3 regions of the Arthrobacter sp. NamB2 genome follow, and region 1 is predicted to be linked to each of the others. Evidence: riboswitches for the same ligand, from Rfam matches in the RefSeq annotation. Region 1 holds a riboswitch; each other region holds the start of a gene.
What was found. A riboswitch is a leader RNA that binds a small molecule or an ion and turns the genes downstream of it on or off. The one in region 1 is predicted to bind cyclic di-AMP.
Positions count from the first base shown of each region.

Region 1 (10,236 bases):
CGGGGCCGCGAGGGGAGGCACGACCGGCGGCGCGAGGAGGGGCCGGAGCCATGCGTGCAGGAGCTCGACCGCTGCGTCACTGCGAGCGACGGCGAAAGCGAGGATGAGGGTGGCGATCGCGTGCAGGACGATCATGGCAGGCGCCGTGCCTGCTCCGAGCTGTTCCGACGCAACCGGCGAGCACGCGAGTTCGAAGGCTGCATGGTGTCCGGGCGTGGCCGACGAGCTCCGGCACACGGCCGGAACGGCGGTCATGCCGAAGAGGTGGTGCAGCAGTATCTGCCCTGATCCCATGGCCACCAGCGATGAGCGCAGCGTGAGCGTGCGCCGGGCCATCAGGAGGGTCGGTACGAGCAGCAGCACGCCGAACAGGACCAGAACTCCGGGAGCGGGGAGGTGCCCAGCGGCCACGACGTGCGATGCGGAGGAGACCGAGAGGATCAGTGAGACGAGAACGACGGATCGTGCGTAGGGGAGCCCCGAGGCAGCCATCGTTCCCTCCTCCCCATTCATCCTGTCATGTGGCGCTCCTGACGGGGTGCGCCCTTCTCAGGGTACAACTGCCGGACGCCGCGCGAGCGTACACCTACTTCGCTCGGCAGGCCTCCGCGGATGGGCGCCGGGCACGAGCATGTGCAGCACCCGTCGGGAATCGGCTTTTCGTCGGGCGGTCACCGTGTCTGCTGCGCGTGATCGCGGTGTCGACGGAGGTGGGCGCCGCCCACCAGGCCGACCAGAAGGGACGTCACGATCAGGCACAGCGCGATCCCGTTCCACGGCGCGACCCCGCGGAAGGCGACGAGCAGCTCCAGCCCTGCGGTGGTGAGGGCCAGGACCGCGCACGCGAGGGCCACGGTGGCGGGACCGGCGGGCGACGGCGCAGGTGCTTCCCTCATTCCTTGGCGTCCTTCCGGTCTGCCGCGCCCATGAAGCTCGCGGCGTTGTCGTCGGGAGTATGTGTCTGCTGCAGTTCGGGGTGGTGCAGGTCGAGGGCAGGACGCTCCGAGCGGATCCGGGGGATGGACGTGAAGTTGTGGCGTGGCGGCGGGCACGACGTCGCCCACTCGAGCGAGGCTCCGAAGCCCCATGGATCGTCCACCTCGACCTTCTTGCCGTGCCGCCAGGTGATGTAGACGTTCCACCAGAACGGGATGATGGATGCCCCGAGGAGGAACGAGCCGATGGTGGAGAACTGGTGCATCTCCGTGAAGCCGTCCTCCGGCAGGTAGTCGGCATAGCGTCGCGGCATACCCTCGACGCCGAGCCAGTGCTGGACCAGGAAGGTGGCGTGGAAACCGAGGAACAGCATCCAGAAGTGGATCTTGCCCCACCGCTCGTTGAGCATGGTGCCGGTGAATTTGGGCCACCAGAAGTAGAACCCGGCGAACATCGCGAACACCACGGTGCCGAACACCACGTAGTGGAAGTGGGCGACGACGAAGTAGGTGTCGGAGACGTGGAAGTCCAGCGGCGGCGAGGCCAGGATGATACCGGTCAGGCCACCGAAGATGAACGTGACGAGGAAGCCGAGGCTCCAGAGCATCGGGGTCTCGAAGGTGAGGGACCCGCGCCACATGGTGCCGATCCAGTTGAAGACCTTCACTCCTGTCGGCACGGCGATGAGCATGGTCGTGAAGGCGAAGAACGGCAGCAGGACAGCCCCGGTGACGTACATGTGGTGCGCCCACACGGTCACGGACAGCGCCGCGATCGCGATCGTCGCGAAGACCAGGCCCTTGTAGCCGAAGATCGGCTTGCGGCTGAAGACCGGGAAGATCTCGGAGACGATGCCGAAGAACGGCAGCGCGATGATGTAGACCTCCGGGTGCCCGAAGAACCAGAAGAGGTGCTGCCACATGATCGCCCCACCGTTCTCCGGGTCGAAGATGTGCGCTCCGAACCGGCGGTCCGCGCCGAGGGCGAACAGGGCTGCGGCCAGGACGGGAAAGGCCATGATGACGAGGATCGAGGTGATCAGGGTGTTCCAGGTGAAGATGGGCATGCGCCACATGGTCATGCCCGGAACGCGCATGCAGATGATCGTGGTGATGAAGTTGACGGATCCGAGGATGGTGCCGAAGCCTGCCAGCGCCAGCCCGAAAACCCATAGATCCCCGCCGATACTGGGGGAGAAGCTGACGTTCGCGAGGGGCGGGTAGGACGTCCAGCCAAAGGAGGCACTGCCCTGGGGCGTGAAGATGCCCAGGCCGACGATGATCCCGCCGAAGAGGTAGAACCAGTAGGCGAGGGCGTTCAGGCGCGGGAAGGCGACGTCGGGTGCGCCGATCTGCAGCGGCATTATCACGTTCGCGAAACCGGCGAACAGCGGTGTCGCGAAGAGGAGCAGCATGATCGTGCCGTGCATCGTGAACAGCTGGTTGTACTGCTCCTTGGTCTGCAGGATCTGCATGCCGGGTGCGAAGAGTTCCGCCCGGATGATGAGGGCCTCGATCCCGCTCAGGGAGAACCATACGAACGACGTGATGATGTAGAGGTAACCGATCGTCTTGTGGTCCGTCGTCGTGATCCACTCGACGATGATCCGCCCTGGGGCCCGGCTTTTCGACGTTGCCGCCGGCGTCGCTGCCAGCGTCGAATCTGCATACTCAGCGGTCATCGTCCGCTCCTGCCGGGTCGGTTGTCGGGGGAGGGCTCGATGCGGCGGCGGTGCTGCATGGGAAAGGAGGGAGCCCGGCTCATGCTGCGGGCCTCTGATTGCCGTGTGGCCGGTGGAACCGAGACACGCGGTCGGCACCGCCCAGGCCGCGGACGCGACCGTCCGGACGGACGGTGATGCGGAGTCTATGGCTCATCGTTCGGCCCTCGGTGGGAAGGTGTTCCGTGCGCGCTTCAGCACCTCAAGGCTAGGAGTCATGGAACGCCGATTGCGCGCCATATTCCCGCTTGACAGGCCGACGTCGCACGGTTCCCGGTGTGGTGACCGTCACACCTCGGTGCGGATGCTACGCGCGGGGCGCCTGCTCGAAGGCCTCCCGCGCGGGTCCGACCAGCACTGCTGCAGGATGTGGCCCGGCGGCGAGGAGTGCCGCAGTCCAAGCGGCCGGCCACGACTGCCGTCGTGCCGCGACGATGACATTCCCTGCGGATCGACCGCTCACCATGGCGGCTTCGGTCAGCACGGCGGTCTCGACGGCGAGCGAGGTCATCTGGCGGCTCTGGGCCCGGGCGAAGGACAGCGGAGGATCGTCCCCGACATTGACCAGGACGATCCCGTCCTCGGCGCAGATCCTCAGCAGGTGTGCTGCCAAATCCGGCGAGGTCAGGTGGGAGGGGGCGTCGGCTCCCGCGAAGATGTCGAGTACGACGGCGTCGAAGGCGGCGTCGGGCTGCTCGAGGACCGCGTCCGCCGCGTCCGCGATGACGACCTCGCACGCTGTACCGTGCGGGAGCGGCATGGCGTCGAGGACGAAGTCGATCAGGTCGGCTTCGGTGTCGACGGCGACCTGGACGGACCCGGGACGCGTCGCCTGGATATAGCGGACCAGAGTGAGGGCTCCCGCGCCGAGATGGAGAACCCGCAGGGGAGCGCCGGGGGCCCTCAGCACATCGATGACGTGCGCGATGCGCTGAAGGTACTCGTAGAAGATCCGCTCCGGGTGCTGCACATCGACGTGGGACTGCTGGGCACCGCCGATGCTGAGGATCAGCGCTCCCTCGATGTAGGCGTCCTCATCGATCTCCGCATAGGCTCCGATTCCGGACAACCAGCGCGTCGGGACGTCGAAGCCGCCGTCGCGCTCGGGTTCAGGGTCGGTCCGCTGCTCGGCGTCTCCGGAATGCGCTGCACTCACACGCGCTCCCTCAGTGTGCCGAGGCGCCGGGCGCCTTCCTCGATGACGTCGAACCGCTTGCAGAACGCGAAGCGCAGCAGGGATCGCGTACGCTCGGCACCCTCCTCGTGGCAGAACATGGACACCGGGATGGCGGCGACGCCGATGAGCGACGGCAGGCGTCGGGCGAGTTCGGTCGCGTCACCGATGCCCAGCGGTGCGGCGTCGACCATGGTGAAGAAGGTGCCCTCCGCCTCGAAGACGTCGAAGCCCGCTGCACGGAGCCCTTCACCGAGAAGGTCCCGCTTCTTCCGCAGCGTGGCCGCGATCGAGGTGAAGAACTCCCCGGGAAGACCCAGGCCGAGGGCGACGGCTCCCTGGAACGGTGTTCCGGAGGTATAGGTGAGGAACGTCTTGACGGTGCGGACCTGCGCCACGAGTTCCGCCGGTCCGCTGAGCCAGCCGACCTTCCATCCGGTCACGGAGAACGTCTTCCCCGCCGATGAGATCGTCAGGGTCCGATCCGCTGCCCCGGGCAGGGACGCTATCGGCAGGTGCCTCGTCCCGAACGTCAGGTGTTCGTAGACCTCGTCGGTCACGATGACGGCGCCGTGACGCTCCGCCAGCTGCACGATGCGTTCGAGGACGGGACGGGCGAAGACGCTGCCCGTCGGGTTGTGCGGATTGTTCAGGACGACGATCTTCGTCCGATCGCTGAACGCGGCCTCCAGCCCCGCGGCGTCCGGCTGGAAATCCGGGGCGAGCAGGGGTGCGGTGGTGTGCGTGGCACCGGCGAGGCCGATGACGGCGCCGTAGGAGTCGTAGAAGGGCTCGAACGTCAGCACCTCGTCGCCCGGTCCCGCGAAGGCCAGAATGGCTGCGGCGATCGACTCCGTGGCACCGGTGCTGACGATGACGTCGGTCCTCGGATCGACCCGCAGCCCGTAGAAGCGTTCCTGGTGGGCTGCGATCGCTTCACGGAGGACAGCGAGTCCCTGGCCGGGTGCGTATTGGTTCGCTCCCTCGGCGATCGCTGCACGCGCCGCGTCGAGGATCTCCTGCGGACCGTCCTCGTCGGGGAAACCCTGGCCGAGGTTGATGGCCGAGTGCTCCTGCGCGAGCGCCGTGATCTCCTCGAAGATCGTGATGCCGAGCGTGCCGTCGTCCCCGAGGAGGTTCGCGCCCCGCGCGGTCCTCGCCCATGGCGCTGGTGCACCGGCGATGGCAACCGGCCGCGTGTGTGTCGTCATGACACCAGTATTGCCGTTCCGTGCTGCCCTCTGCTGGTCCGCCCCGACAGCCGGCCACCGCCGCGTCATATCCCGCGCACCTCGGTACTGGGTACCGTGGGGTGTATGACACGCGCCGTCTGCCCAGGATCGTTCGACCCCATCCACAACGGACACGTGGATGTGATCGGCCGGGCTGCCCGGCTCTTCGACGAGGTGGTCGTGGCGGTGTCGACGAACTATGCGAAGAAGTACCGGTTCGGCATCGACGAACGCATGGCGTTCTGCGCGCAGAGCCTCGCGCACCTGCCCGAGGTGACGGTCCTCCCGTTGGGATCGGGGCTGCTGGCCGACTTCTGCAGGGAACAGGGCGCGACGGCGCTCATCAAGGGGTTGAGGTCGGGCCTGGACTTCGACTACGAGATGCCCATGGCCACCATGAACCGTCACCTGGGCGACGTGGAGACGGTCTTCCTGCCGACCGCGCCGCAGCTCGCCCACGTCTCGTCCACCCTGATCAAGGAAGTCTCGTCGCTCGGTGGCGACGTGGGTCCCTTCGTGCCGGACGCCGTCCTACGTCGACTCGTGCCGTAACCCGGCGTCCGCCGGGGGCCCGTCCGGAGGGCAGCCCTGCCGCGCACCCACCGGCGGACCGGGCACGCCAGGTGCTATGGCCCTCGAGCGGCGCGTTTTGGGACTGCCCGCCTCATCAGGCTAGGATGGTACGTCGGTCATATGTTCTACAGGAGTCACCATTAAAAGCGATCTCAGTTCGCCTTTGACTTTCAGTGTCAAGGATCTCGGACGCAGTCCGGGAAGCATGCGGACAATCGAAGAACATGTACCGGCGCCCAAGGACTTCGGAGTCGCGCTGATCGGCGTGCAGGAGGGTTCCGAGATGGAGCTCGACCTGCGGTTCGAATCGGTGCACGAGGGAATCCTGGTGTCGGGAACGGCGAACGTCGAGGTAACCGGCGAGTGCGGCCGTTGCCTGGAGCCACTGCGGTTCGACCGCGAGGTGGACCTCCAGGAGCTCTTCTTCTACAGCGACTCCGAGTCGCTGTCGGTGGAAGAGGAAGAAGAACAGCACAGGGTGGAGAACGATTCGGTCGATCTGGAGCCCGTGCTGCGGGACGCGGTGGTCACATCGCTGCCTTTCCAGCCGGTGTGCCGGGAGGATTGCAAGGGCCTGTGCTCCGAATGTGGAGCCCAGCTCAATGACGATCCGGACCACCACCACGAAGTTTTGGACCCTCGCTGGTCAGCCCTCGCAGGGTTGGCGGGCACCGCCGCAGAGAACGACGCGGCACCAAAGTCAGAGTCAGACGAGAGAGAAGAGAGTTAGCCGTGGCTGTCCCGAAGCGGAAGATGTCCCGCGCGAATACCCGTGCACGCCGGTCCCAGTGGAAGGCAACCGCCCCCAAGCTGGTCAAGACCCTCGAGAACGGTCGCGTCACCTACAGCCTCGCCCACCAGGCCAAGGTTGTTACCGATTCAGCCGGTACCCCGCTGTTCCTTGAGTACAAGGGCCGCAAGGTAGCCGACGTCTGACAACGGACCGTGACCCGCTCGGGCTTCCTGCCTGAGCGGGCTTCCGTCCGATGCTGGATCAGCTGATGCGGTTGTGAAAAATACAGCAGAACTCACGAAGCGTCTCGGTGTCGATATCGACACCGAGACGCTTCGTCTTGCCCTGACGCACCGGTCCTACGCCTACGAGAAGGGCGGCATACCCACGAACGAACGCCTCGAGTTCCTGGGCGATTCCGTGCTGGGTCTTGCGGTCACCGATGCCCTGTACAGGGACAACCCCGGCCTGTCCGAGGGTGAGCTCGCCAAGCGGAGATCCGCGGTGGTCAGCACGAAGGCACTCGCAGGCGTGGCGCGCGGCCTCGACCTCGGCAGCCACGTGCTGCTGGGCCAGGGGGAGAAGCTCACCAACGGACGGGACAAGGCGTCCATCCTTGCGGACACCATGGAAGCGGTCATCGGTGCCGCCTATCTGAGCCACGGCATCGAGACTGCACGCGCCATGGTCATGCGGCTGATCGCGCCCTTGCTGCGCGACTCCGCGATCCTTGGTGAGGGCACCGATTGGAAGACCCGGATCCAGGAGACGGCCGCCGGTCGGCGCCTGGGCCCAATCGACTACCAGGTAGAGGGAACAGGCCCCGACCACGCGCGCACCTTCACGGCGCGCCTGGTGATCGGCGGCGTCGAGTACGGATCCGGATGCGGCCATTCGAAGAAAGAGGCCGAGCAGGCGGCGGCCGCAGAGTCCTGGAAGCTCCTCTCGGACCGTCCGGCGACTCCGGTCGGCGGTGATCCGGCCGGGGCCCAGCAGGCGGACGGCGAGCCGGCCGGAGCCGGAGCCCAGCAGGCAGACAGGGCCTGAGTGCCCGAGCTGCCCGAGGTCGAGGTGGTCCGACGCGGACTGGTCCGTTGGGCCGCGGGCCGCAGCATCGAGGCGGTGGACGTGCTCGATCCCCGGTCCCTGCGGAGGCACGTCCTCGGCGCCGAGGATTTCGTGGGCAACCTGACGGGCGCCCGCATTCGCGACGTGGTGCGCCGGGGGAAATTCCTCTGGATGACGCTCGAGGACCCGACCCGGCCGCACCCCCAGCCGCGGGACGCGCTGATGTCCCATCTCGGCATGAGCGGACAACTGCTCATCGAAGAACCGGACGCCCCGACGGAGAAGCACCTCAAGGTCCGCCTCAGGCTCTCCGCCGCCTTCGACGAGGAGGGTGGACGGCTGCCGACCGAGCTGCGGTTCGTCGATCAGCGGATCTTCGGCGGCATGTTCGTCACCGACCTCGAACCGACCGCCGATGGACAACCCGGTGGACTCGGAGTGGAGAACCTGGCGCTGATACCGCGCCAGGCTGCGCACATCGCGAGGGATCCGCTCGATCCCGCGTTCTCCGTCGAGAGCTTCCACCGGCGGTTGCGGGAGCGCCGGACGGGACTCAAGCGCGCCCTCCTCGACCAGGGCCTCATCTCGGGGATCGGCAACATCTACGCGGACGAGGCGCTCTGGCTCGCGAAGATGCACTATGCCCGTCCCACCGACACGATGCGCCGACCCGACACCGTCAGGATCATCGATGCCGTGACGGCTGTCATGGAGCGTGCCCTCGACGCGGGTGGCACCAGTTTCGACTCGCTGTACGTGAACGTCAACGGAGCGTCGGGATACTTCGCGCGTGAGCTCGAAGCCTATGGGCGCGCGGGGCATTACTGCCGCCGGTGCCTGGACGAGGGCAGGCAGACGGCCATGCGTAGGGAGTCCTTCATGAACCGTTCCTCGTTCCTGTGCCCGTTCTGCCAGCCCAGGCCGCGCAACGCCAGGATGTAGGCGACGGCGCACCATTGCCGCCCGAGTGATCAGCGCCTCGTAACCCAAACGTGACAATAGCTCGGACGGCGCGTACCGTTGAGGGCGCGCTCGTTCCACAACGGAAGGGCGCCCACCCTCACTCTGCCTAACCCTGTCGATGAGGATGGACCGTTCGCACACCACGTTCGACAGGGGCGGGGGAACCGATAGCGGGCTCGTTCCACGAGTCCTAGGGGTAAAGACGCGCGTAGACCAGCTTTGGGGCGGTGGTCTGCAGGCAAGGCGTCCGGATGTCCCATCCGAACCCGACAGCTAACTTCGCAGGCATTGGGAAAGGCAACAGCATGTCCAAGAAGAGCCATATCGCGCGCCACCGGGCAGTCCCCACGCGCGTCAACCCCCTCGTCACGGCGTCGCGTGCCGTCACGGCAACCGCGTCCGTCGCAGGCAAGCCCGCCGGCGTCGTCGCCGTCGCTTCGGGCATCATGTTCGGCGCAGCGCTCCCGGCGAATGCCGCAGCAGGCGAGGTCAGCCTCGAATCCGTGAGTACCCAGCAGGCAGCGGTCAGCACGACTGCGACGGCCAGCTACACGGTGCAGGCGGGCGACACGCTGGGAAGCATCGCAGCGGCCCACGGCCTGAGCCTCGAAGCGCTGTTCACGGCCAACGGGCTTGGGTACAGCTCCATCATCTACCCCGGCCAGTCCATCTCACTCGGTGGTTCCGCTGCTCCGCAGCAGTACTCGGTGCAGTCGGCAGCCGTCGTTGCTCCCGCAACTGCAGGAAACTCCACGGGCCTCAGCACGCAGTCCGCAGCGTCGAGGGGACCCGTCAGCGGTATCGTCGCGACTGCGCTGCAGGGCGAAGGTTCGGGATACGTCTACGGCGGTACCTCCTACGGTGCCTGGGACTGCTCGGGCTTCGTGCAGTGGGTCTACGCCCAGCACGGCATCAACCTGCCCCGCACCACGTGGTCGCAGTTCGCCTCCCTGAGGCCCACCAGCAACCCGCAGCCGGGTGACCTCGTGAGCCAGAACGGCGGCGGCCACGTCGGTATCTACCTCGGTAACGGTCAGATGATCAGTGCGCTGAACCCTTCGCAGGGCACGCAGATCCACTCCGTCAACGTCATGGCGGTCGACGGGTACTACACCCGCTAATCGCCCTCGGCGACGACACAGCGAAAGGACGGGATGCATTGCATCCCGTCCTTTCGCGTGTGTGCGCGCTTCTTGCGTGAAAGGGCGATTCAGCGCCGGTAGTGCGCAGCGAGGCGGTGGAAGCCCTCGTCGATACTGACGGTCGGCTGCCAGTCGAGCAGAGCGCGTGTCCGCCGCTGGTCGAACCAGTGGGCCGTGGAGAGCTGCTCGGCGAGGAACCGGGTCATGGGAGGCTCGTCCGCGCGTCCCATGCGGAGCCAGGTCCGCTCGATCACGGCTCCGGCGCCCCGAGCAAGCCCTCCCGGAACCGACCATCGGGGCGGCTCGACGCCGCCGGCGACGCATATCCCCTGCAGCAGCTCTGCGATGGGGCGCGGTTCGCCGTTGGTCACGACGAGCGACTGCCCCTGCGTCGCGTCGATCCGGCGCAGGCAGGCGACGATGGCGGACGCGGCGTTGTCGACGTAGGTGGTGTCGATCAGGGCGGTGCCACCGCCGAGCAACGGCAGGCGCCCGTGCCTCGCACGGTCGACCACGCGTTCCACCAGCTGTGTGTCGCCCGGTCCCCACACGATGTGAGGACGCAGGGCCGCGACCCTGAACCGGCTCGAGGAGCGGCTGAGGGCCAGCAGCTCCGCAGTGGCCTTGGTCCTCGCGTAGTCGCCGCGTGCTCGGATGGGATCGGCCGGTCCCGCCGAAGCGCCGACGAGGGACGT
Region 1 is NZ_SZWI01000001.1:681,399-691,634, forward strand. It holds gene FDK12_RS03100 (hypothetical protein) at 1-492, opposite strand, end outside; gene FDK12_RS03105 (hypothetical protein) at 672-896, opposite strand; gene ctaD (cytochrome c oxidase subunit I) at 893-2,617, opposite strand; gene FDK12_RS03115 (spermidine synthase) at 2,964-3,812, opposite strand; gene FDK12_RS03120 (aminotransferase class I/II-fold pyridoxal phosphate-dependent enzyme) at 3,809-5,041, opposite strand; gene coaD (pantetheine-phosphate adenylyltransferase) at 5,147-5,614, shown strand; gene FDK12_RS03130 (YceD family protein) at 5,799-6,365, shown strand; gene rpmF (50S ribosomal protein L32) at 6,368-6,571, shown strand; gene rnc (ribonuclease III) at 6,645-7,415, shown strand; gene mutM (bifunctional DNA-formamidopyrimidine glycosylase/DNA-(apurinic or apyrimidinic site) lyase) at 7,416-8,378, shown strand; cyclic di-AMP (ydaO/yuaA leader) riboswitch at 8,493-8,702, shown strand; gene FDK12_RS03150 (C40 family peptidase) at 8,705-9,520, shown strand; gene FDK12_RS03155 (NAD-dependent epimerase/dehydratase family protein) at 9,610-10,236, opposite strand, start outside.

Region 2 (10,236 bases), on a different contig from region 1:
ATCGGCTCCGAGCGGATCCCCTCGGAGCCGGCCTGGGCCGGAACGACGGAGAAGCCGGCAGCCCGAGGGCTGCCGGCTTCTCCGGTCACCGCCAGGGGCGGTGGACGATGCTGCTGGAGCGTGACGCTCCGAAGGGTGTTACCAGCTCGACTTGGTTACGCCGGGCAGTTCGCCGCGGTGGGCCATGTCACGGAACCGGATGCGTGAGATCCCGAACTTCTGGATCGTTCCGCGCGGGCGTCCGTCGATCTGGTCGCGGTTGCGCAGGCGCACCGGCGAAGCGTTGCGGGGAAGCTTCTGCAGGCCGAGGCGTGCTGCTTCGCGTGCTTCATCGGTGGCGTTCTCGTCGACGAGAGTCTTCTTCAGCTCGAGGCGCTTGGCTGCGTAGCGCTCGACGATGACCTTGCGCTGCTCGTTGCGAGCAATCTTTGACTTCTTGGCCATGGTTAGCGCTCCTCTCGGAATTCGACGTGCTTGCGGATCTTGGGGTCGTACTTCATCAGGACCATGCGGTCCGGATCGTTACGACGGTTCTTGCGTGTCACGTAGGTGTAGCCCGTACCAGCGGTGGACTTCAGCTTGATGATCGGACGTACGTCTTTGTCCTTTGCCATTAGAGCTTCACTCCTCTCGCGAGGATGGACGCCACGACAGCGTCGATGCCACGGACATCAATCGTCTTGATGCCACGGGCGGAGACCTGCAGTGTCACGTTGCGGCGCAGGGAAGGCACGTAGTAGCGCTTCTTCTGAATGTTGGGGTCGAACCGGCGCTTGTTGCGGCGGTGCGAGTGCGAAATGCTGTGTCCAAAGCCGGGCTCGGCTCCGGTCACTTGGCAGTGGGCTGCCATAACTCTCCTCCAGATTAGATGAACGTGACGGAATCACTTGTTGAGCGTCCCGCCACCAGTAATGACACCGTTATTACTGCAGCTTTCCGGAGGTTGACCTGGCAGGGTGAGAACCTGCCGAAGCGCCTCGCCGCGGGGAAGACGGTGAAGATTAGGCTGGGTACGGCCTTGCGGTCGACACAGCCTTAAATTCTAGGTAGTCACGGGTAGCTGGGCAAATTCCGTCCCGTCCTGACGACGGGGCAGCATCAGCCGCAGCCAAACGCCTTACCATACTACCGGCTGTATCTTGCTTGACCAAAACCGGCCGGTCGCGCGTCCGTCAGTCCCTGGGGACGATCAGGGGATCGTCGGGTCCCGTACCCTCGCGGGCTCCGGACACGACGGCGCCCGAATCGACGACGGCGTACCTGACGGAGCCGCCGTCCGCGACCCGCACGCGGTCCAGCAGGACGGAGTCCTCGACGACGGCCCCCGCCTCGACCGTTGCGCCGGATCCGATGACGCTCCTGCGGACCGTGCCGTGCACCACGGCGCCGGGTGCGATCAGCGCATTGCCGATGACGGACCCATCGCCGATGAACGCAGGGGCCAGCTGCGGAGGCTCGGTGAGGATCGGCCACGCCGGGTCCGCGAGCTCCAGGCCCTTGCCGTCGAGCAGGTCGAGGTGGGCGCGGAGGTAGTTGGCCGGGGTGCCGAGATCACGCCAGTACCCTTCGAGCCGGTGCTCGACCACGGAGCCCTGCTCCACGAGGTGGGGAACCAGGTGGTGGCCGTAGTCACCGAGGCCGCCGTGGTCGTCCTGCAACCGTTCGAGGGCGTCGAGCAGGCTTGCGGCGGTATAGAGGAAGACCTCGGCGGCGACGATGGTGGTTCGCGGGTTCTCCGGCTTGTAGGCGAACCCGGTGACGCGCCCGTCGTCGTCGACGTCCGCCACGCCGTGGTTGGACGCGTCGCCGTCGAAGTCGACCGTGACCATCGTGAGGGCGGCGCCGGTCCTGACGTGCGTGTCGACGACGTCGCGATAGTCGAGCCGGTACAGGTGGTCCGAACTCAGCACCAGCACGAGGTCCGGCGCGAAGTCCCGGATGAAGGATGCCTGGCGGAGGAGCCCGTCCGCGTTGCCCTCGGCGAAGCCCTCGCCCTCGTGGCCGCTGAAGGGGGGCAGCACCAGCAGTCCGCCGCGCGTGCGGTCGAGGTCCCAGGGCCGGCCGTTGCGGAGGTGGTCGTTGATGGTCTTGGGCTGGTACTGCTCCATGATCCAGACGTCGGAGATCCCGCTGTGGTGCAGGTTGGACAGGGGGACGTCGATCAGCCGGAAGCTGCCGCCCAGCGGCATGGCCGGCTTGGCCCGGTGATTGGTCAGCGCCCCGAGGCGTCCGCCCGACCCTCCCGCCAGGACGATGGCGAGGATCCGGGGCTCGTGCCGCGAGTGTGGCCGGGAGTGTGTCTGGGTCATGCGCCCTCCTGTCCTGCCGGGCCTATGCGCCGGTCTCGGGTGCCTGGTCGGCACCAGGGGCGTCGAGGGCGGCACCGGATCCCCGCGCCGGCGCCCCGCCCGTGATGTCGGCCTCCACCGCCGCCTCGCCGTCGGCGAGGATCCAGTGGGCGCTGTCCATGCCGCGCAGGATCTTCCGGCCGACCCGATCGAGGTCTGTCACGTCCTGTTCGTCGAGCGCGTCGAAGACGGTGGAGCGGACCTGGGCGACATGGGACACCGCCAGCTCCGTCAGCATCTCGAGCCCGGCCGGCGTGAGCGATGCGGTGGTCACGCGCCCGTCGGACGACGAGGGTACGCGGGCCACCCACCCGCGGACCTCGAGCTTCTTGACCACGTGACTCAGGCGTGAGAGGGATGCCGCCGAACGCGCGGCCAGTTCGCTCATGGGCAGGCGGGCATCCTCGGCCTCGGAGAGCATGGCCAGCACGTGGTAGTCGAACAGGGTGATGCGCGCCTCGCGGAAGAGATGGGCGTCGAGGCTCGCCGGGAGGAGTGACGACAGCGCATAGAGGGCCAGCCACGCGCGCCGCTCCTCGGGTGTGAGCCAGTGCGCCGCCATCCGCTCATTCTGGCACATCGGTTCCCTGCGCCGACGGGGGTCCAGGCTGTGCGCCCCGTGCTTGCGCACGTCCCGAAGATCGTGGTGAGGGCGGGCTGCTACCCGTTCGCCCGGAGCCTCAGGCGCTGGTCGTGACCCGGCGCGGATGGGTCGGCGTCGGATACTTCGGCGTCAGGGTATCGCCCGACGAGACACCGCGCAGCCGCCTGCCGACCCACGGCGTCAGGTACTCCCGCGCCCACTGCGCGTCGGCCCGCAGTTGCTCCATGCGTCTCAGGGCAGGTCGCTCCCCGAGTTCCGGCAGGTCGATGCGGTGCGATGCCTGCATGGCCTCGAGGACCCGCGCGGCCATGAGCGTGTGACCGGCCGCCGACATGTGCATCCGGTCCACATCCCAGTAGCCCCAGTCCTGGAACTCGCGCAGGCGCCAGTAGTCGACGACGGTGGCGGCCCTCGTGTCGGCGATCTCGCGCACCCACTCGTTGTAGACCGCCGTGCGGCCCCGGGTCTTGCCGAACACGGCCGACCCCGACGCGTCGAACCCCGTGAACAGCACGACGTCGACGCCCGCCTCGCGGAGCCTGCCGACGCCTTCGTCGTAGTGCCCCATCAGGCGGTCGATGTCGATGCGCGGGCGGAGGATGTCGTTGGCGCCGGCATAGATCGTGACGAGCGTCGGCTCCAGCAGCAGGGCGGCGTCGACCTGCTCGTCGAGGATCTGGCGCATCTTCCGGCCGCGGATCGCCAGGTTGGCGTAGCCCCAGGACGGATCGGCGAGGATGAGCTGCTCGGCCACGCGGTCGGCCCAACCGCGGACACCGTTGGGCGATGCCGGGTCCCAGTCGCCCACCCCTTCGGTGAAGGAGTCGCCGAGTGCCACGTATCGCTGGGTGAATGTCACGTCCGAAAGATTACCCCTAGGGCGGCCACCCGCAGCGATAAGCTCGGCAGAGGCCCCCGTTGACACCCGGACGAAGGACATCATGCCTACCGACGCACCACCCGAAGCAACGCCCGCCACGGCCGCCGACGCCGGATCGGGCAGTCGCCGCGCCGCGCTCATCATCAACCCCATCAAGGCCACCACCGGCGATGTCGAGGGTGCTGTCAGGCGCGTCTCGGCGGAGGACGGCTGGGAGGAACCCCTGGTCATCGAGACCACGGAGGACGACCCCGGGCACGGCCAGGCACGCCAGGCGTTGGACGCCGGCGTCGATCTCGTGATCGCGGCCGGCGGAGACGGTACGGTGAGGTGTGTTGCCGAGGAGCTCGCGGAGACCGGCACCATGATGGCCATCGTGCCGCTCGGGACAGGAAACCTGCTCGCCCGCAACCTCGACATCGCCGTCGATGATCCGGACGCCGCCGTCGAGGCTGCGTTCAGGGGGACGGAACGCACCATCGACGTCGTGCACGTGACGGTGGACCGGGCACAGGACGCCCACGTCTTCCTCGTCATGGCGGGCATCGGCTACGACGCCGCCATCATGTCCGATACGCGCGACGACCTGAAGGACAAGGTGGGCTGGCTCGCCTACGTGGACGCGGGCATCCGGAACCTGCCGGGCAGGCCTGCGCGGACCACCATCTCGGTCGACGGCGGAAAGCCCTTCGTCCGCCGCCTGCGCAGCGTCATGGGTGGCAACTGCGGAAAGATCATGGGCGGTCTGGAGATCTTCCCCGGTGCGAAGATCGACGACGGCCTGATGGACCTCATGACGGTCGCCCCGAAGGGCAGGCTGGGCTGGCTGGCCGTCGCCGGCAAGCTCGTCGCGCGGGGGAAGGGCAAGGGCAAGGACCCGTCGCTCGAGTACTTCCAGTGCCGTACCGCCGAGGTCACCCTGCACGAACCGCTGGAGGTTCAACTCGACGGCGACCCGCTGGGCAAGGCGACCCACATGGCGTTCGAGATGAAGCCCGAGTCACTCCGGTTGAGGATGCCCCTCGGGTACAAGGATCCCGCCGTCGTCAGCGAACCGTTGCCCTGACAGGCGCCGGGGCGCCTTCTCGGATCGCTCCTGCGCGGTACCGGCGTCCGCCATGGCCGCGTGCTCACCGTCGGGTGCAGCGCGATGCCGGGTTCGCCCGGGCTAGAGCCAGGGCTGCGGATCGACCTTTTCGTCGTTCACCATGACCTCGAAGTGCAGGTGGCAACCGGTGGAGTTCCCGGTGCTGCCGACCGCGCCGAGGACCTCGCCACGGTGCACCTGGGTACCGGCCGGTACCTCGAGCACGCTCATGTGGTTGTAGGTGGTCTTCATGCCGTCGCCGTGATCGACGACGATGCGCTGGCCTCCTCCGTAGGCATGCCAGCCGGAGTCGATGACGGTTCCCGCATCGGCTGCCATGACGGGCGTACCGCACGCGCTGGCGTAGTCCAGGCCGGTATGGAGTTCCGAGCCGTAGCCACCCATGGGGTTGACCCGGTATCCGAAGGTCGAAGCCACGACGGGATTGGCCACGGGAACGTCGAACGCCTTGCGTTCCTTCGCTGCCGGGGTCAGCGAGCTCGAGAGGGCCCTCGCGCTGGCGATGCTCGGAGCGATGCCCTCGGTCGCCGGGCCTGCACTCTCCAGGCCGAACGTCACCGACGCCTCGGCAGGCGCAGTGACAGCAGGAGCGACACCCGGGGCCAGTGCAACGCTGGGCGCTTCCGCGGCCGTGGCACTGCTGCCCGTGGCCGCGGCCGTCGTCGAGGGAGCCACGGCACCCATGACCAGACCGGCGGAAGCGAGGACGATGCCGGCGGTCGCGGCGTTGTCCCGCAGTCGTGTGAGCGGCGTGGTGCGGGCTGCGGCGCGGCGGACTGCCGTCGGGCGGACTGCCGCGCGTCGCCGTGTGCCCTGGTGCGGGCGCACGGCGGCAGAGGGCTGGCGGGCGCTCCGGCGCGTCGCCGGGACAGCGCCGTCGACGTCGTCCGCCCGTGGTGCCGGTGTGGGTTCGGTGGCTGAAACCTCGACCGGTGGGCGCCTCGGCTCTACGACGGCGACCTCGACCCGTTCGGACGCCAGGCTCTCGGAGTGCAGGAGCACGGCTTCGGCTGCCTCGCGCGCGGCCCTCTCCTGTTCACGGATCTCCCGGCGGCTGAGCAGGCGCTCGGAGGGGGCGGGCACCGGAAGGGCACGCACGGTGACGGGCGGAACCGACACGGGCGGTCGTGGTGCTGCAACCCGGCTCGAGGCTTCGACGGCGGATGCCGCAGGAGGACCAGCCGGAGTCGCGGCCCGTCGACCGGCGCGGGTGGGGGCCGCGCCACCGGCGGAGGAGGCAGCCATGGGCGCGCGAGCAGGAGCCGTCGGGAGGCCTGGAACGGCCACGCGGGCGGTAACGGCCGCGACGGGAGCAGGCGCAGCAACGGCAACGGGCTCAGCAACGGCAACGTGGGCAGCAACGGAAGCGGGCGCGGCTTCGATGCCGGGCGCAGCATGGGTCACGATCGTGGCGCGCGTGTCGGCGGGGGCCACGCGGGCCGCGGGGGTCCTGACGGCAGGTCGGGCCTCGTACGTCCCGACGCGGAGCGACCGGCGGCTCGGGAGGGCGGGGGCAAAGCTGTGCGGAACCGACTGGTGGTGCGCCCGATCGTCGGACGCGCGACGGCGCCCGGACGTAACCGTCTGGGTCAACTGCATACCTCTCTCAGGACGCCGGCGAAGTTAGCTGTCGGATTCGAGCAAGAGTTGACTCGGCCCCCTCGGCGCAGCCCCGGACGCGGTGGAACCGCAGGTGGGGCCGTGCTGATTAGCAATGCGTAGAGGGCTTCACCCCAAGGCGGCTCGCACCGCCGGAATGTGGATCCTCCACCCCTGTCACAGGTTGTTCATGCGGTCCGCTGACAGGGTTAGGCGTGCGGACCTGGATCACAATAGAACGTGCTTCGACTGCTCAAACCTTAGGGCACGGAACGCGCAGTTACAATTCCGTTATCCATCCTGTGGATCTTTCGTGCAATACTGCTTTCCGCTCACGGGAACCTGCGCAATTCCCCCGGAGAACCTGCGCCTCGGGAACCGATCGGCGGCATCAGGACAACTCGGCGCGCCCTTTGCGCCAGTACCCCATGAACGCAACCTGTTTCCGGTCGACGCCCACATCGCGCACCAGATAGCGGCGCAGTCCCCGCACCACCGCTGCCTCCCCCGCGATCCAGGCGTAGAACGGTTGGGTGCCCGACGGGCGCTCGGGATTGACCGTCGACCTCACGATCGCAGTCTCGAGCAGTTGCGGGGTCTCCCAGAGGATGGTTCTGTCGACATCGACGTACTCGGGTTCGGTACCGCCACTGACGGCGTCGGCGGAGCCGGCGAGGGACACCCAGCCGGGTACGCGCACGGCGTCGCGAACCGCTGTCTCCAGCAGCTCACCGTGCGGGAGACCCCTGCGCGGAAGCCAGGTGATGGCGACCGAGGACCGGGTCTCGATGCTCTGGATGTCCCGCTCGTCCGGGACCTCGAGGAACGCCTGCCCGCTCATGTCCTCGGGGAGCGCCTCGAGGATCGCGCTGATGGCCGGCACTGCGGTCTCGTCACCGGCCAGCAGGACGTGCTGGGCAAGGCCCGGGCTCCACTCGATGCCGCCGTAGGCTCCCGCCGTCAGGCACTGCGCCGCCGAGGAGTTGGGTCCGATGATGCACACGCGGTCCCCCGGCCGCGCCGTCGAAGCCCACTCGGCTGCGGGCCCTCCCCGCCCTTCGTCGTCGAGGTGCATCACGAAGTCGACGTCGATCTCGGGCCGTGGCCCTTCACAACGCGCATCGCGCACCGTGTACGTCCGCATCGAGCCGCGCTCCTCCGCGTCCATGCCGAGCCACGACTGGTACCAGCTCGCGGCACCGCCGCGCTGCATCAGCCCCGCGATGTCCGGGCACTCGCGGCCCCTCGACGGGATGATGATCTTGATCCTGAGGTCCAGCGTGTCGCCCGCCACGCCGAACGCCGCGAGGCACGAACCGCCGAAGGTGATCCGGCGGAAATTCGCGCCGAGCTCCTGCACCCGGGTGACGACGACATCGAACGCCAGCACCATGGGCTCGGTGTCCGCGGCGGTCCGCAGGGTACTCCGCTGGCTCACTTCGGTCATGATGTTGCCTCCAGATGGGCCGGGACGGTGTCCTGCGGGTTGGGTCGGTAGCCTCGTGCCGGCACCTGACCGGCACGGGAGGTCGGTGTGCTCATCGCCGCCGGCGCGCCGTGGTGCCTGCCGACGGGCACGACCATCGGTGTGCCGGAGACGGGATCCTCGATGACGCGGCAGTCGAGGTTGAAGACGCCGGAAACGGTTTCCCGGGTGACGACGGCGGACGGGGGGCCCTCTGCGACGATCCGGCCGTCCCGCATCGCGATGAGGTGGTCGGCGTAGCGCGCAGCGAGGTTGAGGTCGTGAAGCACCATGACCACCGTGGTCCCGGCGCGCCGGTTGAGGTCGGTGATCAGGTCGAGGACCTCGATCTGATGCGTGACGTCCAGGAAGGTCGTGGGCTCGTCCAGCAGCAGGATCCCGGTCTGCTGGGCAAGTGCCATGGCGATCCACACCCGCTGGCGCTGACCGCCGCTCAGCTCGTCCACGCTGCGGTCGGCGAGGCCCAGGGTGTCGGTGGCCTGGAGCGCGCCCGCCACTGCGGCGTCGTCCTCCGCCGTCCACTGGCGGAACCAGCCCTGGTGCGGGTACCGGCCGCGTCCCACGAGATCGGCGACGCTGATGCCGTCGGGAGCGACCGGCGTCTGTGGGAGGAGCCCGAGTACGCGCGCGACAGCCTTCGTCGACTGGGTGTGGATGTCCGATCCGTTCAGCACGACAGTGCCCCTCGCGGGCTTCAGGAGGCGCGCCAGTCCGCGCAGCAGCGTCGACTTGCCGCATGCGTTCGCCCCGACGATCACCGTCACCCTCCCCGCCGGAACCTCGACGGAAAGCCCTTTGACGACGACGCGTTGGTCGTACGCGAGCGTGAGGTCCTGTGCCGACAGGGTGTCGGTCGTCGTAGGATCCTGGCGTGCAGCCATCATCAGCCTCCCTGGCCGGAGCGGTTGGCCGTGGCGAGCAGCCACAGCAGGAACGGCGCGCCGAGGGCGCCGGTGACGACACCGACGGGCAGCGACGCCCCGGGGATGAGGTTCGCGGCGACGAAGTCGGCCGCGAGCACGATCACCGCACCCACCAGTGCCGCCATCGCGAGCGAGGACCGGTTCGCGAGCAACCGGCTGGCGATCGGCCCGGCAAGGAAAGCGACGGAGGCGACGGGCCCGGCTGCGGCGGTGGCCACCGCAGCGAGGGCCACCGCCGTGAACATGAGCCACAACCGCGAGGCCTCGACCCGGACGCCGAGGCCTGCGGCGGCGTCGTCCCCCAGTTCGAGGCCTCGCAGGCTGCGGGAGAGGACGGCCGCTACCGGCACCAGGACCACGAGACAGGCGAGCAGCACGGCAACACGGTCCCAGTTGCTCGAGTTGAGCGACCCGCTGAGCCACAGGACCGCCTCCGCCGCCGTCCGGAGATCCGCACGGGTGATGAGGAAGTTGACCACGGCGTGCATGACGGCGGCGAAACCGATGCCCACGAGGATGAGCCGGTAGCCCGCCACACCTCCGCGGCGGGAGATCAGGTAGATCGCCGCGGCCACCACCAGTGCCCCGATGAGCGCCGAGAACGAGACGGCCGCACCGGCAGCCCCGAAGAGCACGATGGCCGCCACCGCCGAGGCGCTCGCGCCGTAGCTGATGCCGATGATGTCAGGGCTCGCCAGGGGGTTGCGCAGCATCGTCTGGAAGACGGCGCCGGCGATCCCGAAGGCCACCCCGATCATGAGACCGATCACGGCTCTGGGCAGTTTGCTCTCCAGCACGATGAAGCTTGCGCCCGGTATATCGGCCCCGCCCAGGATCCGGAAGAAGTCGGGGATCGTGACGGTGTAGGAGCCGAGGAGAATGTTCACCGCGAACAGCACGAGGACGATGCCGGCCACGGCGGCCATCCGCGTTCCCGAGCTCCTGCGCCGGCGGGCGCGGACGGCGGCGAGGCCTTCAGCGGGATGCGTCCGTGTCCGGGGATGCCCGACGGCGAGGAGGGTGCTCACAGCTGCGCCATCCTCCGTCGACGCACCAGCCAGATGAAGGCGGGAGCGCCCACGACTGCGGTCATGATGCCAACCTGCACTTCGCTCGGAGGCAGGACGACTCGCCCCAGGATGTCGGCGCCGAGCAACAGCACGGGCCCGAGGAGCGCGGAGAACGGCAGGATCCAGCGGTAATCGGCTCCGACTGCCAGACGCACCACGTGCGGAATGACGAGTCCGACGAAGGCGATGGGACCGACGGCAGCCGTCGCGGCACCACA
Region 2 is NZ_SZWI01000002.1:567,676-577,911, reverse strand. It holds gene rpsN (30S ribosomal protein S14) at 139-444, opposite strand; gene rpmG (50S ribosomal protein L33) at 447-614, opposite strand; gene rpmB (50S ribosomal protein L28) at 614-850, opposite strand; gene FDK12_RS06445 (glucose-1-phosphate adenylyltransferase family protein) at 1,173-2,309, opposite strand; gene FDK12_RS06440 (MarR family winged helix-turn-helix transcriptional regulator) at 2,332-2,910, opposite strand; gene FDK12_RS06435 (SGNH/GDSL hydrolase family protein) at 3,029-3,811, opposite strand; gene FDK12_RS06430 (diacylglycerol/lipid kinase family protein) at 3,894-4,898, shown strand; gene FDK12_RS06425 (M23 family metallopeptidase) at 5,001-6,533, opposite strand; cyclic di-AMP (ydaO/yuaA leader) riboswitch at 6,537-6,765, opposite strand; gene FDK12_RS06420 (siderophore-interacting protein) at 6,931-7,986, opposite strand; gene FDK12_RS06415 (ABC transporter ATP-binding protein) at 7,983-8,906, opposite strand; gene FDK12_RS06410 (FecCD family ABC transporter permease) at 8,909-9,874, opposite strand; gene FDK12_RS06405 (FecCD family ABC transporter permease) at 9,973-10,236, opposite strand, start outside.
Region 2: it holds a riboswitch for cyclic di-AMP, as region 1 does, so the genes downstream of both, FDK12_RS06425 (M23 family metallopeptidase) here and FDK12_RS03150 (C40 family peptidase) in region 1, are expected to answer to the same signal.

Region 3 (10,236 bases), on a different contig from region 1:
GGCACGAGCAGGCGCCCTGCTTTCGTCGAGAGGACGAAGTCGTCGCGGTCCTTCGTGCGGAGCAACGCCCCGAGGCGCCGTTCCGACAAGCCCAGTCCGTAGTGGGGCGCGGTGTCGAAAGAGCGGATCCCGGCCTGCCATGCCGCCTCGAAGGCACCCTCCGCCTCGGCGTCGGTGGTCTCTCGGTAGAGATTGCCGAACTGCGCGGTGCCCAGACCCAGTTCGGTGAGTGCCAGGCCGTTGGCCAGTGTGCGTGTCTGCATGGTGCTTTCCCTTCGCTCCCCCGGACGCCCGATCATCGGTCGGGCCCCGCCGTCTGCCGTTCGTCCTGCCCCGGTGCCGGTCCTGTGGATTCGCGGACAACCAGCGCCGGGGCCGGGTGGGAGACCACGACGTTCTCGGCTGCACCAGTGTCGGGGCAGTCCCAGAACGACTCCACGGCGCGCCTGCCCGGGGCCCGGGGCAAGGGCCACGTCAGGACAGGTGGGCGAGGACGGGCGGGCGGAGACATCCGACCGGTGGCGTGCGAGCCCCGGGACGGAGCCCGGCCGTCGGTAGCCGGTCAGACCTCCCCCGCCAGTTCCCGCGCAGCCTTCACGTAGCGCGACAGCACGTACCCCTGCGTCAGCCTGGTCACGGGTGCGGCGAGCCGGTACACAACGTTTGCGGGCACGCTGTAGGCGGAGCAGATGAACCGCACGCGGTTGTCAGCGGTCAGCTCGGCATAGAAACCCTCCTCACCGCGCACGGGGTGGCCGGGCAGTGTCCCGTAGCCGAAGCCACTGCGCTGGCCGGGGACGGCCCGGCCCGCACCGTCGAGCCGCGGCGCCCTCGACCAGATCACCCGGCACGGCGCCTTGATCCTGGCGGGGCCGACGCCGAACCCGGAGACGACTTTGACCCCCGGTGCCGCGCGCTCGGCGTCGGACGTCATCGAGAGGCCTGCCCGCCGGTGAAGCCCCCATGCGAGAATCCCTTCCGCGAGGGCGAGAAAGGCGGCCGGTGGGTCCTCGCTCCCGATGTCGTGCGACTCCACCATCACGGTGTAACCGGCGGGCCAGCCTCCCTCCAACGACTCCGGGAAGGGTCTGTCGGTCGCGCCCCGTTCGTCATACGTGAACTGCTCCATGCGTGCCTCTTCCGTCGACCTGCACTCCAAGGACGCCCACCATCGGCCGCGGGTGGTGATCCTCGACCCAACCTACTGGAACGGGAGGGGCGCCGAAGGCCGGGCAGTGGCAGGATGGAGGTCCAGACCGGCACGGACGCACCTGGGGTGTCCGACCCGCCGATCCGACAGGGAAGCGGGAGCATCATGGCACGAGGGATGGGCACATCGGGTAAGGGTGCCGCTGAAGGGGCGTCCGACGCCGCAGAGGAAGCGGTCAACTCCAAGCAGTTCGAACTGGTGGCGCGTGCGGGCTACGTCGCCGCCGGCATCCTGCACTTCCTCATCGGGCTCATAGCGCTCGGACTGGCGAACGGCGGCTCCGGAAGCGCCGACCAGAGCGGAGCGATCGGTCAGCTCGCAGCGAGTCCCGGCGGGACCTTCCTGCTGTGGTTCTGTTTCATCGGGTGCGTCGCCCTCGCCCTGTTCAACCTCGGCGACGTCTTCTTCGGATCGCGGGGCCTCAGGGGCAAGGACAAGCTGACCGCCCGCCTGAAGAGCGGCGGCCAGGCCGTCGTCTACGCCGCCATCGGCGTGACGTTCGGACGGTTCGCACTCGGTGGTTCGAGCGACAGCAGCAGCAGTACGAGTTCGTTGAGCGCGTCCCTCATGGGCAGCCCAGCGGGCAAGGTCCTCCTCATCGCCATCGGCGTGGGGATCCTCGTCGTCGGAGGCTACTTCATCGTCAGCGGCGCCACCCGGCGCTTCCGCGAGAAGATCTCGCACCTCCCGGCCGGTGCGCTCGGCAGCGCCGTCATGATGCTGGGCACCGTGGGGTACATCGCCAAGGGATTCGCCCTCGGGGTCCTGGGAGTCCTCGTCGTGGTCGCTTCCGTCACGAACAACCCGGAACAGTCCACCGGGCTCGACGGCGCCCTCAAGGCACTGCGCGACCAGCCCTTCGGAGTGTGGCTGCTCGGCGCGGTGGCTCTCGGACTCATGGCATACGGCGTGTTCATGGTGGTGCGCTCGAAGTACCAGCGCATGTGACCGGCTAGAGCCCGAGCGCCGGCGCCTCCATGACAGGGCACGTATCCATGACGACGTCGAGCCCGGCCTCCGCGGCTCGACGCGCGGCATCCTCGTCGATCACGCCCAGCTGGAGCCACACCGAGCGTGCACCCACCGCGATCGCCTGATCCACCACCGCGCCCACACGCGACGAATTCACGAAGCAGTCGACGACGTCGATCCTGCCGGGGATATCGGCGAGCCTCGTGTAGCCCTTCTGCCCGTGGACGTCGTCGCCCTTGAGGCTCACCGGAACGACATCCATCCCCAGGCGGTCCAGGAGGAAGCGTGAGACGCCGACGGCAGCGCGGCGCGGATTGTTGGACAGGCCGACGACCGCCCAGCGGCCGTGCTCCGTCAGGAGCCTCCTGACGACCTGCGGATCGTTCTGGTGTGCCACCGAGCCTCCCGGGTTTTGTTACAGCGTTTGTTACACGGTCCATTTTGCTCCTGCGGGAGCCCGGGCGTTTCATTGAGGTGACCATCCCGAGCGGCCGAGAGACCTGGATCGATGAAGCCGCAGCAACCCTGGTTGCCCGCATCCCCCTGATGCCGGGCGATATCGAGGCCCGAGCCACGGGAACCACCGCATCCGGTGGACAAGGCTCGCTCCGTAGGGTGCTACCGCCAGGACCGATGGAGAGATCATGACCGCAGTCCTGGCACCCGGCAGTACCCAGCCCCACCACAAGCAGGCCCTCGGCGTGCGCTTTTCCGGCCTCGGGCGCAGCTTCGGGTCCTCGACCGATCGCCGCGTCGTCCTCAGGGACGTGACCGTCGACGTGAAGCCTGGCGAGATCCTCGCCATCCTCGGCACCAGCGGATGCGGCAAGTCCACCCTGCTGCGCGCCGCCGCGGGGCTGGACGTACCGGACAGCGGCGAGGTGCTGATCGACGGAACGCCCGTCAGGGGCATCGATGAGCGCTGTGCCGTCGCCTTCCAGGAGCCACGACTGTTGCCGTGGCACACGCTGCAGGCCAACGTGGCGATCGGGTTGCCGAAGTCCTCCAGTGCGAGCGCCGGCAAGGCGAAGGTCGTCGAGCTGCTCAAGCTGGTGGGCCTCGACGCGTTCGCGAAGCATCGGCCGCGTGAGGTGTCCGGCGGCATGGCGCAGCGCACCTCGCTCGCCCGCGCTCTCGCCCGGAATCCCGGCGTGCTGCTGCTCGATGAACCGTTCGGCGCGCTCGATGCCCTCACGCGCATCAAGATGCAGGACCTCCTCCTCGACATCCACCGCGCGCAGCCCACGACGGTGCTGCTCGTGACGCACGACGTCGATGAAGCGCTGCAGCTAGCCGACCGCATCCTCGTCCTCGGGCGTCGCGACGACGATGATCCCGGCTCCACGGTCGCGGAACTCGTTCCTGTTCCAGGCGCCCGCCCGCGGTCCCGCAATGCCGCGGACCTCGCGATGCTGCGCAGCTCCCTGTTGTCCCGCCTCGGCGTCACCGGGCACTAGCCCGGCTCCTCGATCCGCGCGCGCCGTCGTCGTTCGGCCTGCGCCACCCTGCCTTTTCCCTGCCGCACCCTCCACCAAAGGACCATCATGAATCGCCGCGCCTTCCTGCCCACGCTCGCACTCGCCACTGCCCTCTCGTTCAGCCTCAGCGGCTGCCTCGCGGGTGAGAATGCCGCCGACACGCAGCCCGCGGCGGATGGTGGATCGGAGGCCGTCACGCAGGGCGGAACGCTCAATATCGACTTCGCCACCTACAACCCGCTGAGCCTCATCATCAAGGAGCAGGGCTGGCTGGAGGAGGAGCTCGCGGACCAGGGAATCACCGTCAACTGGGTGCAGTCGGCCGGCTCCAACAAGGCCAACGAAGCGCTGCGGGCGGGTGCGATCGATGTCGGTTCGACCGCCGGTTCCGCCGCGCTGCTCGCCCGCTCGAACGGCTCGCCCATCAAGGCCATCGACATCTACTCGCAGCCCGAATGGGCCGCCCTCGTGACCCTCCCCGAGTCGGGGATCACGAGCGTCGAGGACCTGCGCGGCAAGTCCGTGGCGGCGACCCGCGGAACGGACCCGTACTTCTTCCTGCTGCAGGCGCTCGAATCCGCAGGCGTCGCGCAGTCGGAGGTCACGATCGAGAACCTGCAGCACGCGGACGGCCGCGCCGCGCTGGCGAGCGGCGCCGTCGATGCCTGGTCCGGTCTCGATCCGATCATGGCGGCTGCCGAGCAGGACGGCGCCCAGCTGTTCTTCCGGGACATCGACTTCAACACCTACGGCTTCCTCAACGCGACGGAGGACTTCCTCGCCGGGAAGCCCGACGTCGCCCAGACGGTCGTGAACGCGTACGAGAAGGCTCGGGAGTGGGCCAAGGAGAACCCGGAGGAGACGGCAGCCATCCTCGCCGAGGTGGCGGGAATCGATGCCGCCGTCGCCACCGCGGTGATCATCGACCGCACCAACCTCGACGTCGATCCCGCTCCGGGTGACGCCCAGCGCAGCGTGCTCGAGAAGATCGGCCCCGTCTTCGTCGAGACCGGGGACGTGCAGAGCCAGGTACAGATCGACGAAGCCCTGGACACCCTGCTGGACGCCTCCCTCGTCGAGAAGGCCGACCCGGCCTCGATCGGCGCCGGCTCATGAGTGCGGACCACCTGACCGGGCGCAGCGCGGTTCCTTCCAGCACGCAGGGCCTCGCCGCGACCGGCTCGCCGGTGACAGGCGACGGCGCTACGCGGGAACGCGGTCCCGTGGGGGGCCGGGCGGGCAAGCGCGCGAGCGTCCTCCTGCTCGGACTGATCGTCCCGGCCCTGATCCTGCTCGCCTGGCACCTCAGCACCGCCTCGGGGTTCTTCCGGCCGTCGCAGCTGCCCTCCCCCGTGTCGGTGTTTGCCGCGGCCGTCGACCTCATCGAGCGCGGGCAACTCGCCACCCACGTCCTGATCTCGACCCAGCGCGTCCTCCTCGGATTCCTCATCGGCTCCCTCCTCGGTGTGGTGGCCGGCGCCCTGCTGGGTCTGTCCCGCATCGCGGACATCCTGCTGACCCCGACGGTCAGCGCACTGCGGGCCGTTCCATCCCTCGCCTGGGTTCCGCTGCTGGTTCTCTGGATCGGCATCAATGAGGACTCGAAGGTAACCCTGATCACCATCGGCGCCTTCTTCCCGGTCTTCACGACGCTGTACCTCGGCCTGCGGCACGTCGACCGCAACCTCGTCGAGGCCGCGCGCGCCTTCGGGCTCAACGGCGTCCGCCTGCTGACCACGGTGCAGTTGCCCGCCGTCGTGCCGGCGCTGTTCTCCGGGCTCCGGCTCGCCCTCGCGCAGTCCTGGCTGTTCCTCGTCGCGGCCGAGCTCATCGCCTCGTCGATGGGGCTCGGCTTCCTGCTCATCGATTCCCAGCAGAACGGTCGCGTGGACCGCATCATCCTCGCGATCATCCTGCTGGCCGTCATCGGCAAGACCACGGATGCACTCCTGGGCATCGCGGAGCGTTGGGCTGTGCGTCGATGGGCATAGGCACGACGACGGGCGCGGCCGCGCTGCAGGACGAGGCAGACCGGCTCGCGTTCTGGGAGGAGCAGGCCGGCAGGCTCGACTGGAGCACGCGGTGGCACACCCTCCACACGTTCGAGAAGGCGACGCCCCAGGACGACGGTTCGCTGCGCGTTCCGGTCATCGAGTGGTTCGCGGGTGGCACGCTGAATGTGGCTGCGAACTGCGTGGACCGGCACGTGGCAGCGGGGAACGGGGACCGGGTGGCCCTGCACTTCGAGGGCGAGCCCGGCGACCGCCGCACCGTGACCTACGCGGACCTGCAGGACGAGGTCTCCAGGGCAGCCAACGCGCTGCTCGCACTCGGCATCGGCAAGGGCGACCGCGTGGTCATCTACCTGCCGGTCCTCGTGGAGACCGTGGTGGTCACCCTCGCCTGCGCCCGGATCGGGGCGGTGCACTCCCTGGTCTTCGGCGGGTTCTCGGCGGAGGCTCTCCGGTTCCGGGTCGAGGACACCGGAGCCAAGCTGCTCGTCACCACCGATGGGCAGTTCCGGCGCGGCGTCGCCGTTCCGGTCAAGGACAATGCGGACGCCGCGGTGTCGGGCGACAACAGCATCGAGCACGTGCTCGTCGTGCGTCGCACCGATTCGGAGGTCAGCTGGACCGACGGTCGTGACGTCTGGTGGCACGACGTCGTTGACTCCGCCTCCTCCCACCACGAGCCGGAGGCGTTCGACGCCGAGACACCCCTGTTCATCATGTACACCTCGGGGACGACGGGTAAGCCCAAAGGGCTCGTCCACACCTCCGGCGGCTACCTGACGCAGGCGTCGTGGAGCTTTGAGCACCTCTTCAGCCATCCGGACCCCGCGCTGCGCGGGAGCGACGTCCACTGGTGCACCGCGGACCTCGCCTGGGTCACTGCGCACACCTACGAGCTCTACGGTCCACTGTCGAACGGCGCGACCCAGGTCATCTTCGAGGGCACCCCGAACACTCCGCACCCCGGCCGCCACTTCGAGATCATCGAACGCTACGGCGTCACGAGCTACTACACGGCTCCCACGCTGGTCCGCTCGCTCATGGGCTGGTTCCCCGACGGCGTCCCGTCGGAGTACGACCTCTCGAGCATCCGCGTGCTCGGGACGGTGGGCGAGGCCGTGAACCCCGAAGCGTGGCGGTGGTTCCGGAAGAACCTCGGCCGCGACGAGGTTCCCGTCGTCGATACGTGGTGGCAGTCCGAGACGGGAGCCACCGTGCTCTCCCCAGGCCCGACGGACACCGTCTTCAAGCCGGGCTGTGCCGCCCGGGCGCTACCGGGCGTCAGCACCCGCATCGTGGACGAGGAGGGCCGACGCGTTCCCCAGGGCGTCCAGGGGCTGATCGTCGTGGATCGCCACGGACCCGCCATGGCCCGGACCGTGTGGGGCAACCCGCAGCGCTATCTCGACTCCTACTGGCGGAAGTTCGCCGCGCAGGGCTGGTTCCTCGCGGGCGACGGGGCGCGCTACGACGACGACGGCGACACCTGGATCCTGGGGCGCGTCGACGACGTCATCAACGTCTCGGGGCACCGCCTGTCCACCATCGAGATCGAATCGGCGCTGGTCGAGCACCCGCTGGTGACCGAAGCCGGCGCCTGCCCGATCTCGGATCCGCTGACAGGCCACGCCATCGCGGCGTTCGTGGTGCTCGCTGCCGGTGCCGATCCGACGGCGGACGTCGCGACGACTCTTCGCGCACACGTTGCGCAGGCCATCGGGCCGATCGCCCGCCCCGCCGCGGTCGTCGTCGTTCCCGATGTACCCAAGACGCGCTCCGGCAAGATCATGCGGCGCCTGCTGACGCAACTGTACGAGGGCACCGCGCTCGGCGACACGACGTCGTTGCAGAACGAGGGCTGCATCCCCGGCATCCAGGACGTCTTGGCCGGACGGCCGTAGGTACCACCGTTTTACGCAGGCCTTTAACGAAGGAAGCGGCAGGCGCCCCGTCCAGGCACCTGCCACTTCCGGCGTGTGGTTCGTTCCGGCGCTAGCCCGCTACGCGAACGAAGGACGCTCCCGGAAGGTCCGAGAGGGGGTGCTGCAGGGTGAGGTTCGACCCGTTCATGCCACTGCTGATGACCTGGCCACCGCCGACGTAGATGGCTACGTGGCCGCCCGTGATGACGATGTCGCCAGGAGCGGGGGTGGCCACCGTTGCGCCGAACTGGAAGAACTGCGAGGGGCCGAGGTCTCCGACGGAGATACCGGCGGCGCGCAGCGCCTTCTCGACGAGCACGGTGCAGTCCTGGACGGCACCGGCCGCGAGCTGCGACTGCGCGGATGCCACGAGGGTCCCTGCGACACCGCTGGTCGAGGCCACCGGGGTGACGTCAGCCGAGGCGAGGTACATTCCGGACCCGGCGGCGGTGGACACGGCAGGCGCCGCGGCAACGGCTGCAGCCTGCTGCGCCGGAGCGATCTCGGCAGCGGGAGCGACGGCGGCGGTTGGGACCGCAGCAATCGTCACGGACTGGGTGGGGGCCTGGACTGCATCGCCGGCGGGGATGGTGATGCTGTCGCCGGGGAAGATGATCGACGCCACGGAGAGGCTGTTGACCGAAAGAACGGCCACCAGGTCCACGCCGTAGCTGGCGGAGATGCCTCCCAGGGTGTCGCCCGGGACGACGGTGTGCGTTCCACCGGCCGCTGCGACAGCCGCGGCGGCGGGAGCGACTGCGGTGGGAACAGCAGGGGCGGGAACAACAGGGGCAGCGACTGCTGCCGATGCCGACGTCGTGCCCTGTTCCGTGGTGGAACCCGCGTGTGCCGTGCCGACGGCGGTGAGCGCGAGGCCCGACGTGACGGCAACGATGGCGACGGGACGGCCGACGGCGGTGGCGCGGCCCTTCACTGCGCGGGACAGGCTCTGCAGAGCGAGATTGCCGTCGGTGGCAGCACGGTGGCGTGCCGGGGTGTTTCGTGACATGGATCTATACCTCTCCCATGCCTACGGGGTGAGCTGTCGGGTTCGGATGGGAGTCACCCGGCCGCGCCCCCGCCTCGTGGGCGATGGTGCTGCGGCTTAACCCCAAGGACGTCGGCAGGTGAACCTGCGCGCCCGATGGAACTGTGGTTCCCCCGTCCCCGCCTTCGTGATTGCGAACGACCCCGGTCGGCGGCAGGGCTCGGCAATCCGACCAGGAGCGCCTCCCATGGACGGAGGCACCCGACGACGATAGCCAGCGCTCGTCCGGTTTGTCACATTTGTGTAACGGCGCTTACCCTACCCACGCACGCGGGTCGCGTGCCAGCGCCGGAGTGCGGCGACAGTGCCAGCCACACTGAGTGCGAGCAGCGCGGCTTGCTGGAAGTAGAACCAACCGGTCACGTGCGAGCCCCCGCTGGTTGCCACGAGAAGGATGCTGCTGACGAGGGTCAATGTCAGTACCGCACCGACCGCGGACAGGGTGCTCCAGAGCCTCCGCTCCTGAACACGCTGCGCCGACTTCCAGCTCTCCATTGCTCCACCCTAGGCGCAGGGGCGCGTGCGCGGCCGAACCGGGCCGCGCACGCGCGTTGTACTACGGTCGAACCGGCGCGCTGGCGTTCCTGATGAGGTCGAGTGCCTGCTCTGGGAACCAGGCTCCGGCGGCGGGATCCACGCGGCCCCACTCGGGATCCACTCCCCCGTTGTCCGTCAGCCCGCGGCTGCACTCGCCGTCGGACTCACCCGGCACCTTGATCCACAGGAAGGCATCGGCCAGGGGATTGCCGGTATCTGACGTGGGCAGGTAGCCCAGCCCGCGGCTCGGCGGGTTGCACCAGACCTGGGGGTCCGGGTATGCCGCCGTCGGAACCCAGGGACCCTTTCCGTTGCGGCTCGTGTCGATGACGAAGTGTGCGAGGTCATCGTTCGACGGCGCGTTCGGGGCTGCGTCGACGTTCTGCGCGTACCAGGCGTCCGTCAGCCCCCACGTGGAGAAGTCGGCGGGTGACGCCGGGTGGTACTGGCTGCCACAGGAGCCGTAGGCGCCCGGATTGATCTCGGTGGCGTAGTAGATGCACTTCGATACCCAGCTGCCGAACTTCAGCTGCCGCTCTGTGAGCTCGTAGTTGGAGACGTTGAGGAAGAAGCCGTCGGCCTTCTGCACGCCGGCCCTCACGAGCCGGCTCGAGATCTCCCCGGTGCCCAGCCACGCGCTGTGCGTCCCGTCCAGATACACCGTGGTATTGGGCAGGGCCTTGAGCTGATCCACCGCATAGTTGAGCATCTCGTAACGCTCCGCTGCCGCCGTCTGCGGATTCGCCTCCGCCGGCTGGCACCACTCGGATGCGCCGTCGAGGCTCTTGTTCCACGGGATGATGCCCAGGCCGTCCGGCTCGAGCACCACCAGGGCCGCCCTGTCCTCGATGCCTGCGGCGAGGGCGTCGACCCAGGCCTTGTAGCCGGCGACGTCGGTCGCACCACCGGCGGAGTACTGCGAACAGTCGCGGAACGGCAGATTGTAGGCGGCGAGTACAGGGACCTGCTTCTTGCCTGCTGCACGGTGCGTGGTGTTCCGGACCTCCTGGGTCACGGTCGCCGGATCGCTGCCGGTGACCCAGACTGCCTGCGGGGC
Region 3 is NZ_SZWI01000006.1:83,829-94,064, reverse strand. It holds gene FDK12_RS11565 (aldo/keto reductase) at 1-263, opposite strand, end outside; gene FDK12_RS11560 (DUF1990 family protein) at 563-1,129, opposite strand; gene FDK12_RS11555 (DUF1206 domain-containing protein) at 1,328-2,158, shown strand; gene FDK12_RS11550 (CoA-binding protein) at 2,163-2,579, opposite strand; gene FDK12_RS11545 (ABC transporter ATP-binding protein) at 2,827-3,639, shown strand; gene FDK12_RS11540 (aliphatic sulfonate ABC transporter substrate-binding protein) at 3,727-4,776, shown strand; gene FDK12_RS11535 (ABC transporter permease) at 4,773-5,651, shown strand; gene acs (acetate--CoA ligase) at 5,642-7,573, shown strand; gene FDK12_RS11525 (LysM peptidoglycan-binding domain-containing protein) at 7,665-8,603, opposite strand; cyclic di-AMP (ydaO/yuaA leader) riboswitch at 8,607-8,818, opposite strand; gene FDK12_RS11520 (hypothetical protein) at 8,901-9,137, opposite strand; gene FDK12_RS11515 (glycoside hydrolase family 6 protein) at 9,199-10,236, opposite strand, start outside.
Region 3: it holds a riboswitch for cyclic di-AMP, as region 1 does, so the genes downstream of both, FDK12_RS11525 (LysM peptidoglycan-binding domain-containing protein) here and FDK12_RS03150 (C40 family peptidase) in region 1, are expected to answer to the same signal.